Regions from separate parts of the Paenibacillus humicola genome, predicted to be linked through region 2. Evidence: predicted binding sites of a transcription regulator. Region 2 holds the regulator's gene; each other region holds the start of a gene.
What was found. The regulator LexA, encoded in region 2, represses DNA repair genes until DNA is damaged. The targets are predictions, from matches to a motif close to CGAACATATGTTCG.
Positions count from the first base shown of each region.

Region 1: a site for LexA is predicted at 2,017-2,030, ahead of recA (recombinase RecA). Genes of this name have one in related genera too.
Region 3: a site for LexA is predicted at 1,779-1,792, ahead of addB (helicase-exonuclease AddAB subunit AddB). Genes of this name have one in related genera too.

Region 1 is NZ_JAQGPL010000001.1:3,295,209-3,299,380, reverse strand. It holds gene pgsA (CDP-diacylglycerol--glycerol-3-phosphate 3-phosphatidyltransferase) at 1-502, shown strand, start outside; gene PD282_RS15070 (competence/damage-inducible protein A) at 590-1,843, shown strand; gene recA (recombinase RecA) at 2,100-3,152, shown strand; gene PD282_RS15060 (RecX family transcriptional regulator) at 3,487-4,172, shown strand, end outside.
Region 2 is NZ_JAQGPL010000001.1:2,288,292-2,292,463, reverse strand. It holds gene PD282_RS10615 (aldo/keto reductase) at 1-114, opposite strand, end outside; gene PD282_RS10610 (DUF896 domain-containing protein) at 223-417, opposite strand; gene PD282_RS10605 (LysM peptidoglycan-binding domain-containing protein) at 640-1,041, opposite strand; gene lexA (transcriptional repressor LexA) at 1,234-1,854, shown strand; gene PD282_RS10595 (hypothetical protein) at 1,995-2,570, opposite strand; gene glnA (type I glutamate--ammonia ligase) at 2,709-4,037, opposite strand; gene PD282_RS10585 (MerR family transcriptional regulator) at 4,067-4,172, opposite strand, start outside.
Region 3 is NZ_JAQGPL010000001.1:3,768,113-3,772,284, forward strand. It holds gene addB (helicase-exonuclease AddAB subunit AddB) at 1-1,707, opposite strand, end outside; gene PD282_RS17495 (peroxiredoxin family protein) at 1,833-2,384, opposite strand; gene PD282_RS17500 (cytochrome c biogenesis CcdA family protein) at 2,403-3,125, opposite strand; gene PD282_RS17505 (hypothetical protein) at 3,118-3,789, opposite strand; gene PD282_RS17510 (C40 family peptidase) at 3,965-4,172, shown strand, end outside.

The DNA of each region.
Region 1 (4,172 bases), 1.0 Mb from region 2:
CAATTTAAAGCCGCTGTCTTTTGCCGATTTTTCAATTACTTGGAATCAGATTTTGGCGGCGCTCATTTTCATCATTGCGGCAAGCACGGACGGGCTGGACGGCTATATTGCCCGGAAGAACAAAATCGTCACCAATCTCGGCAAGCTGCTCGATCCGCTTGCGGATAAACTGCTCGTGGCGGCCGTGCTGATTTCGCTGGTGGAGATGAACAAGCTGGGGGCTTGGATCGCCATCGTCATTATTAGCCGCGAGTTTGCCGTGACCGGTCTTCGCCAGATCGCCCTCCTCGAAGGCGTCGTGCTGGCCGCGAGCAAATGGGGAAAATGGAAAACGGCCGTGCAGATTACGATGATCATTGCGCTGCTGCTGAACAATTTTCCGTTTACGTTCGTCCATTTCCGCTTCGATCTCGTATCCAGCTGGGCCGCGGCTCTCATTACCGTTTATTCCGGCATCGATTATTTCGTCAAAAACAAAAACCTCATTCCGTTAACCGAGTGAGGCGGCTCGTGATGATGAAGCATCATCCCTGACATGTCGTGGGATGATGCTTTTCATTCATAAAATAGGCAAAAGGAGCTGCTGTTTATGCGCGCAGAAATTATCGCGGTAGGTACCGAGCTACTCCTCGGGCAAACCGTCAACACGAATGCGACTTACCTTTCGCAGGGGCTGGCGGAGCTCGGCATCGACGTTTATTTTCAAACCGTGGTCGGCGACAACGCCGGCCGTATCCGGCAGGCGATCGAGCTGGCGCGGACGCGGGCGGACGTGGTGCTGTTCACCGGCGGCCTCGGGCCGACGCAGGACGATTTGACCAAGGATGCGCTGGCGGACTATTTAAATCTCTCTTTGACCGAGCATGGACCGTCCATGAAAAAAATCGAAGAAATGGCCGCGAAGCGGGGCATACCGCTGATCGAAAGCAACCGCAGACAAGCGAACATGATCGAAGGCTGTACGCCGCTTGAGAACGAGGCGGGACTGGCTGTCGGAAACGCGCTGACCGTGGACGGGACGCATTACGTGCTGCTGCCGGGGCCGCCGCGCGAAATGCGGCCGATGTTCGACGGTCCGGCCAAAGCCTGGCTGAGGACCGTTTCCGGAGAGGATCGGCGCCTTTATTCCAGGACGCTGAAATTCGCCGGAATCGGCGAGTCCGCGCTTGAGCATCAGCTGATCGGGCTGATCGACGGCCAAAGCGATCCGACGATCGCGCCTTACGCCAAGGAAGGCGAAGTTGCGATCCGGCTGTCAACCAAGGCACTGAGCGAGCGGGAGGCTGCGGGAAGGCTGGACGAGACGGAGGCGCAGATTCGAAGCCTGGTCGGCGAACATCTTTACGCAGCGGAAGATATACCGCTTGAAGAAGCCGTTATTCGGTTGCTGCGATCCGAAGGTCTGAAGCTGGCCAGCGCGGAAAGCGTTACGGGAGGGCTGCTTACCCAGCTCATCACGAATATTCCCGGGAGCAGCGGCGAATTTCTTGGCGGTTTCGTGACGTATACGAATCATATGAAGCACCGGCTGCTCGGTATCCCGATGGCGCAGCTGGAAGGCGAAGGCGCTCCCGGCGCGATCAGCGAATCGACGGCCGCGCTCATGGCGGAGCGAACGCTCGAAATAACCGGCGGCGATTACGGCGTAGCGCTGACGGGTGTCGCGGGGCCCGCAGAGTCGGAAGGCAAGCCGGTCGGACTCGTTTATATCGGCCTTGCGGTCCGCGGCGGGGAGACGGAAGTATACACCGCCCAATTGAATGGAAACCGGGGAATGATTCGGCTCCGGGCGGCCAAATCGGCACTGTACCGCTTGTGGCTGGCATTAAAGGACCGGAAATAACCGTATGAATACGGACGAACTGTCGAGTAAACAAGTCGAATGTGAACGTTTTGTGACGACGGCTTGCCAACCCCGATTTTATCGTCTATAATCGTCATTAGTTGACGGAAGAACCGTGGCGAAGATTACTTTGCTGCGGTTTTTTTTTATTGCCTTTGACCTTCGAAGGGATAGGAATATATGTTCGTAAAAATGCTTGCTAACGCAGGTGAAACAAGGTATCATGAAACTATAAATCGTGAAGGATGTGAATTCGTTGTCAGATCGCCGCGCCGCCCTTGAAATGGCTTTGCGTCAGATTGAGAAACAATTCGGAAAAGGTTCCATTATGAAATTGGGAGAATCCGCTCAGCTGCAGGTCGAAACGGTTTCCAGCGGATCCCTTGCATTAGATATCGCACTCGGCATCGGCGGTTTTCCGCGGGGCCGCGTCATTGAAATCTACGGTCCGGAATCGTCCGGTAAAACGACGTTTGCGCTTCATGCAATCGCAGAAGCGCAGCGCAGCGGCGGACAAGCCGCTTTTATCGACGCAGAGCATGCGCTTGATCCCGTCTACGCGGGCAAGCTGGGTGTCAATATCGACGAGCTGCTCCTTTCGCAGCCGGACACGGGGGAGCAGGCGCTCGAAATTGCCGAGGCGCTCGTGCGCAGCGGCGCGGTCGATATTATCGTCATCGACTCTGTGGCGGCACTGGTACCGAAGGCGGAGATCGAAGGCGAGATGGGAGATTCCCATGTGGGTCTGCAGGCCCGGTTAATGTCGCAGGCGCTTCGGAAGCTGTCCGGCGCGATCAGCAAATCGAAGACGATCGCCATCTTCATCAACCAGCTGCGCGAGAAGGTCGGCGTAATGTTCGGCAACCCGGAGACGACTCCCGGCGGACGCGCGCTGAAATTTTATTCCAGCGTACGGCTTGACGTTCGCCGCGTGGAGACGATTAAGCAGGGGAACGATATGGTCGGCAACCGGACCCGGGTGAAGGTCGTGAAGAACAAGGTTGCGCCTCCATTCAAGCAGGCGGAAGTCGATATCATGTACGGAGAAGGCGTTTCGAAAGAAGGCAGCATCATCGATATCGGCGTCGAAATGGATATCGTGCAGAAGAGCGGAGCCTGGTTTTCGTTCAGCGGCGAGCGCCTCGGACAAGGCCGGGAGAATGCGAAGCAGTTCCTGAAGGATCACCCTGAAATTTCCGCTACGATCGAGCAGCAAATTCGTGAAGCCAACAATATGGCGGCAGCCTCAATGAACCCCGCTTCGTTCAGCAGTGACGAAGAGGACGAGCTTGACCTGGGTCTCGAATAATCGACACACTGCAGGGAGTCAGTCCCGGCAAAGGATAGGCCTGTGCAGGTCCAGAAGGCTTGGTTCAAACAGAGTCCGTTTTTTTCGGAATTATCGATTGACGGAAAAGACCTAATTGCCGCTTCGTTTCAAATATTGCAGTTATTTGTCTGCATGGCCGAAAAGCACCTGACCGGTGCTTTTCGGCTTTCAATTATTATAGCCAGGCTGCCGTTATTATCGGCCAAGCCGATGTTTGGGATTGATTTCGGAATGGATCAAAGGAAGAGCTGCCGATTGCCCTCGAGGACGTCGCGTTTCTTTCTTGAATCGTTCGAGCGGAAGGAGGAAGATGGTGAACAGCGATAGCGGACCCCGCGATGAGCTGCGGAGAATCGCCTCCGTAGAACAGGACCGGAAAGAGAAACGGCGATACCATCTGATTTTGGATGGCGGCGACGAGCCGTTTATGACCGTTCACGAGGACATTTTGATCCGGTTTCGGCTGCTGAAAGGAAGGGAGATTCATCCGGACGAGCTGAAGGATATTATTCGGGAAAACGAACGGCATCGCGCTTATGCACTTGCCTTGTCTTACCTGGGCGCCAGACCCCGCACCCGGACGGAGATCGCGAGGTATTTGGCGCGCAAAGAGCTGGACGAGGAAGCATGCCGTCATGCCGTCGAGCGGCTGCAGCAGGAGCGGCTTATCGACGACGACGATTATGCGGACCGCTTCGTTTCCGAACGGATGCGCTCGCAGCTGAAAGGGCGGAGGCTGCTGCAGCAGGAGCTCATGCAGCGGGGCGTCGCGAAAGAAACGGCCAAAACGGCGGCGGAAGCCCAAGGGGACGACGCGGAGACGGAAGCGGCGGTGAAAGCGGCGCGAAAGAAATGGCCCCATCTAAAAGGCGAGCTTCGCGAAAGAAAGATGAAGCTGGCCGCTTTTTTGCTGCGCCGGGGTTTTCCGGCGCCGATTGCGAGACGCGCCGTTCAGGCCGCCGCCGCTGCGCCGGAAGAAGACGAGACCTGTCAATGGCT
Region 2 (4,172 bases):
ACGGTGAACCATCTCGATCGAATCGCTCTCACTGGTCGTATTTCCGAACGACATCGTACCCAGGCAAAGCTCCGAAACGGCAAGTCCGCTTCGTCCAAGCAGCCGATATTCCATCTTCTCTTCTCCTCCTTCTCATGAAAAACCGCCGGCCGTCCGGAGGGACTTCGAAGTCCCTCTGCGGTTTGCCGGATGATAAAATGAGATGCTGCCGAAGCCGCGGCGTCAGTGCTTGATCGTGGAGTCTCCATCCTCGTCCTCGGCCCATTTGATCGCATCGAGCTGATTGCGGAAATTCCGTCTGAAATTGTCCAAATATTTACGGCGCAGCTCGCCTTGTTCGGCAGCTTCCTCGGCCGTCAAACCGACCGTTTTCTGCTTGCGCGACAGCTCGTTGATCCGATCGATCAGCTTTCCCATTTCCCATCGCTCCTTTCTGGCCAGCAAGCGAACATTCCGTCTTTTACTTTGACATTTTTATTCTACCATTGTCAAGAAGGCTTCACTACACGCGAAACGCCCGCATGCCGCGATTGAGAGACAAAAATCGCCCGTCACCGTGAAGCCGGACAGGCTCAGGCGAGGGCGATTCATAAACATGCAGCCAAACCGGAATGCGATGGCGTGTACCGGGACCGGAAATCAATCCGCGGGAACGATTAACGTCTGCCCTGCGCGAATGACGCTTGACCGCAAATTGTTCCGTTCCTTCAGCTCGTAAACGATTTGCCTGACGTCTTCGCCTTCATGCCGGAGCGTGCCGGCAATCGACCACAGCGTATCGCCCGCTCCGACGACAATGACCCTCTCCTGCGCCGTCGGCGCGGCAGGCCGTTCGCCGCTCGCATCCGTGCGCATGAGCGTCAAGCCTGAAAACAATAAAATAACGAGCAGCCCCGCGATGGCAAACTTCATCATAAGCCGCTCCACGCTTCTTACGTTTGCCTTCGGCGCTCCGTCCAGCCTCCGCTGCACTTCCCGTGTGCCGTTCGCAGCCGCACGCTTGCCCTGCGTATTCGAATACGTTGAAATAGTCGTCATCATTCCGCAACACCCCAAACGTTTGTTCTGTTATTTGTTAAACCAACAATAACACGAACGCATGTTTGGAGTCAATACCATTTTAGAACGTCTGTTCGCAGGCTGATGCGAACCTTTGTTTTCTCGAACTTATGTTTGTACGAACTCCGGTTCTGTGTTATAATTTGACACAAATGAACCATTGGAGTGATTCAGGTGTCGAAACTTTCCAACCGCCAGCAGGCGATACTCGAATTTATTAAAACCGAGGTCCGGGAGAAAGGTTACCCGCCTTCCGTCCGGGAAATCGGCGAAGCGGTCGGCCTTGCTTCCAGCTCCACCGTACACGGGCATCTGGATCGTCTGGAGAAGAAAGGGCTGATCCGCCGCGACCCGACGAAGCCGCGGGCGATTGAAATACTGGATTCGGACGAGTCGGAGCTCGCTTTCCCGCTGACCGTCGCCAAGGTGCCCGTCGTCGGGAAAGTAACGGCCGGCCTTCCGATTACGGCCACCGAGAACATCGAGGATTATTTTCCGCTTCCGGCGAGCAAGGTCGGAGACGACAACCTTTTTATTCTGAACGTCATTGGCGAAAGCATGATCGAAGCGGGCATATTGAACGGCGATTACGTTATCGTCCGCCAGCAGCAAACCGCCAACAACGGAGAAATCGTCGTCGCCATGACGGAGGACGACGAAGCAACGGTCAAAACCTTCTACAAAGAGAAGGATCATATCCGGCTGCAGCCGGAAAATCCGACGATGGAACCGATTCGTTTGCGGAACGTGACGATTTTGGGCAAAGTCGTCGGCCTGTTCCGCGATATTCACTAGCGCGAGGACAGCATGGCGAGGGGAAGAAAGAAACGCCTCGGCGCACGGATCGCTCGGAATCCACGTGAAAAAAAGGGAGCCTTGACACGATTCCAGTCGGAATCGCTTCAAGGCTCCCTTTTCTTGTTCTTCGGACGCCATCAGTCGGGAATATCGCGGTACAGCAGGTGGTCGTATTCATATTTGCCCGTTGTAAACCGAAACACAAGGCGGATGCCGGCGGCGTCGACATCCGCCGAACGGAGCGCCGCCGATCGGACATATAAGCGCACCAGCCGGGAAAGCGCCTCCCGCCGGCCTTCCCGAACCGATTTTGCGATTGCCGCTGCGTAACCCGGCGAACAAGACAGCGCTCTGTAAAACGGGAGCACGGCTGCGGCGATTTTCCGGTGGGCCGGAGCGGGAAACGCAAACCGGGCTTTACCGGGCGGAATCGACGTGCCGCATGAATACTGAAGCACCGGCGCCGGAAACGCAAAGTCGATAAAATAGCCGATTCCGTTTGTGGACAAACCGTCCAGCCGCGCCCGCGGAACGACGGATTTCAAAAGCCGCTGCATGCGGTCCGGGTCCAGACCCCGAACGGCAGCCGACCACCGGCAGGCAAACGTGCGGTCCGCAGCGATTTTCCGGTAAAACGGGACTAAATAAGCGGCCGTTCTCCGCAGAACCGCCGGGGGAAGCCGAAAGCCTGCCTGCTTGTTTGACTTGGCCATCTTACGAGCACCGCCTCCATCCTTTTGGTGCATCGTATGCCATGGAAAGACTCCCCGTGCGGAGCATAACACGCAGCCCGCCGTTACACAAAAAAACCCTTTGGCGCCAGGCGCCAAAGGGTTTTTCGTTGTTTCGCATTAATACAGCGTCAAATATTGATCGCGTTCCCACTGATGGACCTGCGTGCGGTACATATCCCACTCGATTTCCTTCAGCTCATAGAAATGCGCAAGCGCATGATCGCCAAGTGCATCGCACACCACTTCATCGCGCAGCAATTCGTCCAGCGCTTCCTTCAGGTCGACCGGAAGGCTTGGGATTCCTTCGTCGATCCGCTCTTCATCCGTCATGACGTAAATATTTCGGTCGATCGGCGTCGGCAGCTGCATTTTGTTGCGGATGCCGTCCAGACCGGCTTTCAGCATGACGGCCAGCGCAAGATACGGGTTTGCGGCCGGATCCGGGTTGCGCACCTCGATACGCGTGCTGAGCCCGCGCGAAGCCGGGATGCGGATCATCGGGCTGCGGTTGCTGGCCGACCAGGCGACGTAGCACGGCGCCTCATAGCCTGGCACCAGACGCTTGTACGAATTGATCGTCGGATTCGTAATGGCGGCGAAGCCGCGCGCGTGGCGCAGGACGCCGGCCATATATTGACGAGCCGTATGGCTGAGGCCGAGCTTGTCGTTTTCGTCGAAAAACGCGTTGTCGTTGCCGCGGAAAAGCGACTGGTGGCAGTGCATCCCCGACCCGTTCACGCCGAACAGCGGCTTCGGCATAAACGACGCATGCAGACCGTGCTGGCGGGCGACCGTCTTCACGACGAGCTTGAACGTCTGGATTTGATCCGCCGCTTTGACGGCATCCGCGTATTTAAAGTCGATCTCGTGCTGGCCGGGCGCAACTTCGTGGTGGGAGGCTTCGATTTCAAAGCCCATCTCCTCGAGCGTCAGCACGATCTCCCGGCGGCAATTCTCGCCGAGATCGGTCGGCGCGAGATCGAAATAACCGCCCTGATCGTTCAGCTCCGTCGTCGGCTCGCCTTTCTCGTCGGTTTTGAACAGGAAAAATTCCGGCTCGGGGCCGACGTTCATCGCGGTGAAGCCAAGCTCGTCCGCTTCCTTCAGCGCGCGCTTCAAAATACCCCGCGGATCGCCGGCAAACGGCGTGCCGTCCGGCATATAGATATCGCAAATCAGCCGGGCGACCCGGTCTTCCGTTACCCATGGGAATACAACCCATGTGCTCAGGTCCGGGTACAGGTACATGTCGGATTCTTCGATGCGGACGTAACCTTCAATGGAAGAACCGTCAAACATCATTTTGTTATCGAGCGCTTTCGGCAATTGGCTGACCGGGATTTCCACATTCTTGACCGTCCCGAGCAGATCGGTGAACTGCAGTCGGATAAACCGGACGTTCTGTTCCTGGGCGATGCGCATAATGTCATCTTTTGTATAGCTCACGGTATCATCTCCTTCGAAGGTGTAAGGTGTCATTTTCTGTTATAGAAACGGGACAGCTGGCCTTGAATAAGCGAGGCCTTGCCCGGTCTCTTCTCCAGAAGCTCCTGCTTCAGCAGACGGTGCAGCTGCGCGTCG
Region 3 (4,172 bases), 1.5 Mb from region 2:
CATGCCGGCGAACAGCTGGACCGGCATCCGTTCGCCCCCGGTCATTTCCGTCAGCTGGTCGAGCACGTCCATGACGCCGTCCCACAGCTGCCGGTGCTCGCGGCCGCGCTGGGTCCGTCCCGCCGCGGCATCCCTGCGGCTCCACCGTTCGAGCCGGTCGGGGGCGTCGACCGCCATGAGGAGCCGGTATACCGCTTCGCACATCGCGCGCACGTCCTCCGCTTTTTTCAGCTGGCGGATAAATTTCCGCAGCGGCGGCACGACCGCCTCCCGGGCCGCAAGCACCGCTTCGAACCGCTTCAGCTCGCCGGCCGCGGCCTGCGCCGCTTCGCCTTCAAGCGTATCGCGCACGAGCGGCTTCCAATAGCTGCGCGTCAGCCAGCGGCTGCCGTCGATGCCGGCGGCCAGCGCGTAATTTTCCAGAAGATCGAGCGATTCTCGCGTCACGCTCCCGTCGTCCGGCAGCAGCAGCTCGGTCTTGATGCAGCGGAAAACCGCCTCGTACCGCCAGCCGTACGACGCGATTTCGAGCGCCGAGCGGACGAATTCGACAAGCGGATGGTGCAGCGGCGATTGCTTCTGGTCGAGAAAATATGGAATGCCGTAATCGTCAAACACGTTGCTTATGTATTCGGAATAGTCCGGCGCGTTTCGCACCGACAGCGCAATGTCGCGGTACCGGTACCCTTCGTCGCGGACGCGCCGGAGGATGTCCCTTGCCGCGGCGTCCACCTCGGCCCTCCGGCTGCCCGCCGCATGCAGCGATACCGCGCCCGTCTCCAGCTCTTCGGCTGTAAGCGCCAGCGCCTTCCGGTCCCGGAAATGCCGCTCCAGGTGGGCGAGCATCGGACTTCCCCGATAACGGAGCGGCGGCTTCCCGTCCAGCACGACCGGCTCCGCCAGCTCGAGCCCGATACGCCCGGCAAGCTCGGCCAGCTTGACATACGTTTCCGCCGTCGGCCGAAACAGCTCCAGCTCGTGCGGCTGTTCGCCTTCGCCGTACGGCCGGTCCAGGCAAAGCGCGACCGTCACTTCGGCCGAATGGCGCAGCAGCGCCTCCAGCGCTCCGTACTCCTTCGGCGTAAAGCCGTGGAATCCGTCGACCCAAATTCGCGCCCCCTTCATCGATGGCGCCTCATCGAAGCCCGACGCGAGCCAGCTCAGGTAATCCTCCGCATCGACATAAAGTCCGTCCAGCTCCCGTTCGAGCTCGCCGGCAATCAGCCGCAGGTCGTGCAGCTTGCGGGCGAGCAGCGGATTCGCCGCCCCGGAGGCGGCGAACTGCTCCACTTGGGCGGAATCGATGCCGTACCGCTTCCACTCCGTCATCAGCTCGCCAAGCCGTTCGATAAAGCCGCGCTGCGCTTCCCCGCCTCCGAACAGCTGGAGCTGCACGTCGAGCCGATGCACGATTTTGTGCAGCAGCATCATTTTGCCGTTCTCGCCGATCGGCACGAGCGCCGTTCCTCCGGTTTCCTGCATGACGCGGAACGACAGGCGGCGGAAGCTGAGCGCCTGGGCGCGAATCGCCCCTCCCGGTCCCTCGCCCCCAAGCAGCGCGTATTCGGCTTGAAACGTAGCCTGCTCCGGCACGAGCATCATGAGCGGCGGCCCGTCAGGCTGTTCCCGCAGCAGGCTGCGCATTTCGTCCAGACACCGGCGGGTTTTGCCCGTTCCGGCCCGGCCGACGATAAATCGGAGCGCCATGCGCCCCCTCCTTCCTGCTGATTCGATTCTTCTATTCTATCACAGGAAAAGAGAATTGAGCACCCGAAACACAAACATTTGTTCGAATTGCGGGATGGAAAATGATAGTTGAACGAATCCGGCCGCTACAGCTTCGCAACCGCATCTTTCATGATGTCGTAGCTGATGGCGCCCTGAAACTTTTCCCGGATCACGCCTTCGGAATCCAGCAGGTACGTGGTCGGATAGGCCATCACTTGAAAGGTATCCATGACGTCGCCCTCGGGGTCCAATACGATCGGAAACGAAAGTCCCTGCTCCCTGACGAAGGTACGGATCGAATCCGCGTTTCTTTCCGTCGGCGTCAGATTGACGCCCAGAATAACCGTTCCTTTCGATTCGTAATCCTCGTAAAATTTTTGCATATGCGGCAGCTCCACCCGGCAAGGCGGACACCAGGTCGCCCAAAAATTAATGAGCACCTTCTTGCCTTTAAAATCCGATAGACGGACAGGCCTGCCTTCAAGATCCGTTAATGAGAAGTCCGGCGCATGCTGTCCTTTTTCGATGCCTTCATCCGGGTCGGCCGCTTCCGTTTCCGCTGTCGGGATATCCGAAGCCGGCGGACTTGCGTATTCATAGCCGCCGTACGCGACAAGTCCGATTAAAACCAGGATGGCGATGATGTTTTTTTTCATTCGTATCGTCTCCTCGCATTAAAACGTTATGTCCAAGAACGTATACCGGGCAAGCCAGGCGCTGATGACCTGCAGCTGTCCGGTAAACAGCAGCAGACCCATTGCGATAAAAATCCACCCGTTCAGCTTGGATAAATAGGGCATCCAGCGGTTCATTTTTTTCATGATGCCCATCGAGTAGGTTAACAGCCAAGAAAGAATCAGAAAGGGGATGCCCAAACCGATCGAATAAAAGGCAAGCAGCCCGATTCCGCTCCACAGCGTCTCCGAAGAACCGGCAAGCAGCAGGATGGACGATAAAGCCAGCCCGACGCATGGACTCCACCCGGCGCCGAACGCCAGACCGGTCAGAAACGAGCGGATGACGCCGCGGCCCGTCTTTATCCCGTTATTCCATGACTTGACGGACATGAACAACCGGAGATTTAAAAAACCGGCCATTTGCAGCCCAAACGCCATGATGAGCAGACCGCTTATTTTTTGCACCAGATCGCGTTCGTGAGCCGCAAAGCGGCCGAGGAAGCTTGCCGATGCGCCCAGCACGATAAATATAAAGGCGAATCCCGCAATAAAGCCGATCGAATTCACAAGGAGCTTTCTCCGGTTGACGACAAGCCTGCCGTCCTGAATGGACGAGCCGGTTAAATGGGATACATAAGCCGGAATGAGCGGGAACACGCAGGGCGACAGGAAAGACAGCATCCCCGCCGCAACGGCCACCAGTATCGTAACGTTATCCATGAGCGCCTCCTTTCCGCCTTTTCTCATTCCTCCATGACCATCCGGTTAATGACGCGGCGGCGAGCAGGAACACGATCTGCTGTTTGCTGAAGGTCAGCAGCCACGCCGGGCGGTCGGATACCATAAACAGCAGCAGCACATTTCCGATCGAGAACCATAAAGCGTACTGAAACGGAGCGTCGTCTTTATGGGTCACCGCCAACGCGATCAACAGAGCCGCCGTCAACCCGGCATTGACGGCATGAAACCACAACGGCTCCTGATCGAACATCCACAGCAGGAAGTGATAGACAAACCAGCCCGCGAAGCTAAACCACGCACCGGCTTCGATCCACATCGCAGCGCTCATTTTTTGTTTGACGGAGCGGTACGCGATGTAGGCCGCGGCGGCCAGGGCAGCCGCCCATCTGCCGCGTTCTCCCCCGTCGAAATAAAGGAGCGATACCGGCTGCCGGATAAAATCGACCGGATGAAAAACCGCGAAGCTTCCTTTCCACACGAGCATCCAGATCCAGAACGCATTCATGGCGCAGGACAGGAACGGGCCGCCCTCCGGCAAGGATCGAAACCGGTATTTCAGCATCAGCCATCCGGCCGCCCCGATGCCGAGGTACAGAAGCAGCGAACCGTTGAGTACAAACGAACCGATCATAAAATTGTGCAAGTCTCCGCCTCCTTTCTGAACGACGATACCTCATCTTTTTAAAGAAACGATAAAGCCTTCTTTTGGCACAAATTACCTCCATGTCCAATCTGCCGCACATGTTAGTCTTCCTGTATACCGCAGCCGGTTTGAATGCGCTGGGGTAAATTCGGAGCCTTTAGGAGGTATTTCAACGTTGAAAAACAAATTGGCCCTGTCGCTGCTCGCTTCCACTCTCTTTTCCGGTACGCTGCTTGCCGGACTGCCTGCCGCTTCGGCCGCAAGCCAGAGCGGCGTCGTCCAAAAAAGCGTCAACTTTCGGGAGGAGCCTTCCACAAGCGGCGAGCGCATCCGCTACTTAAAAGCCGGCGAACACGTCAGCCTGCTGGGAAAGGTCAACAAGT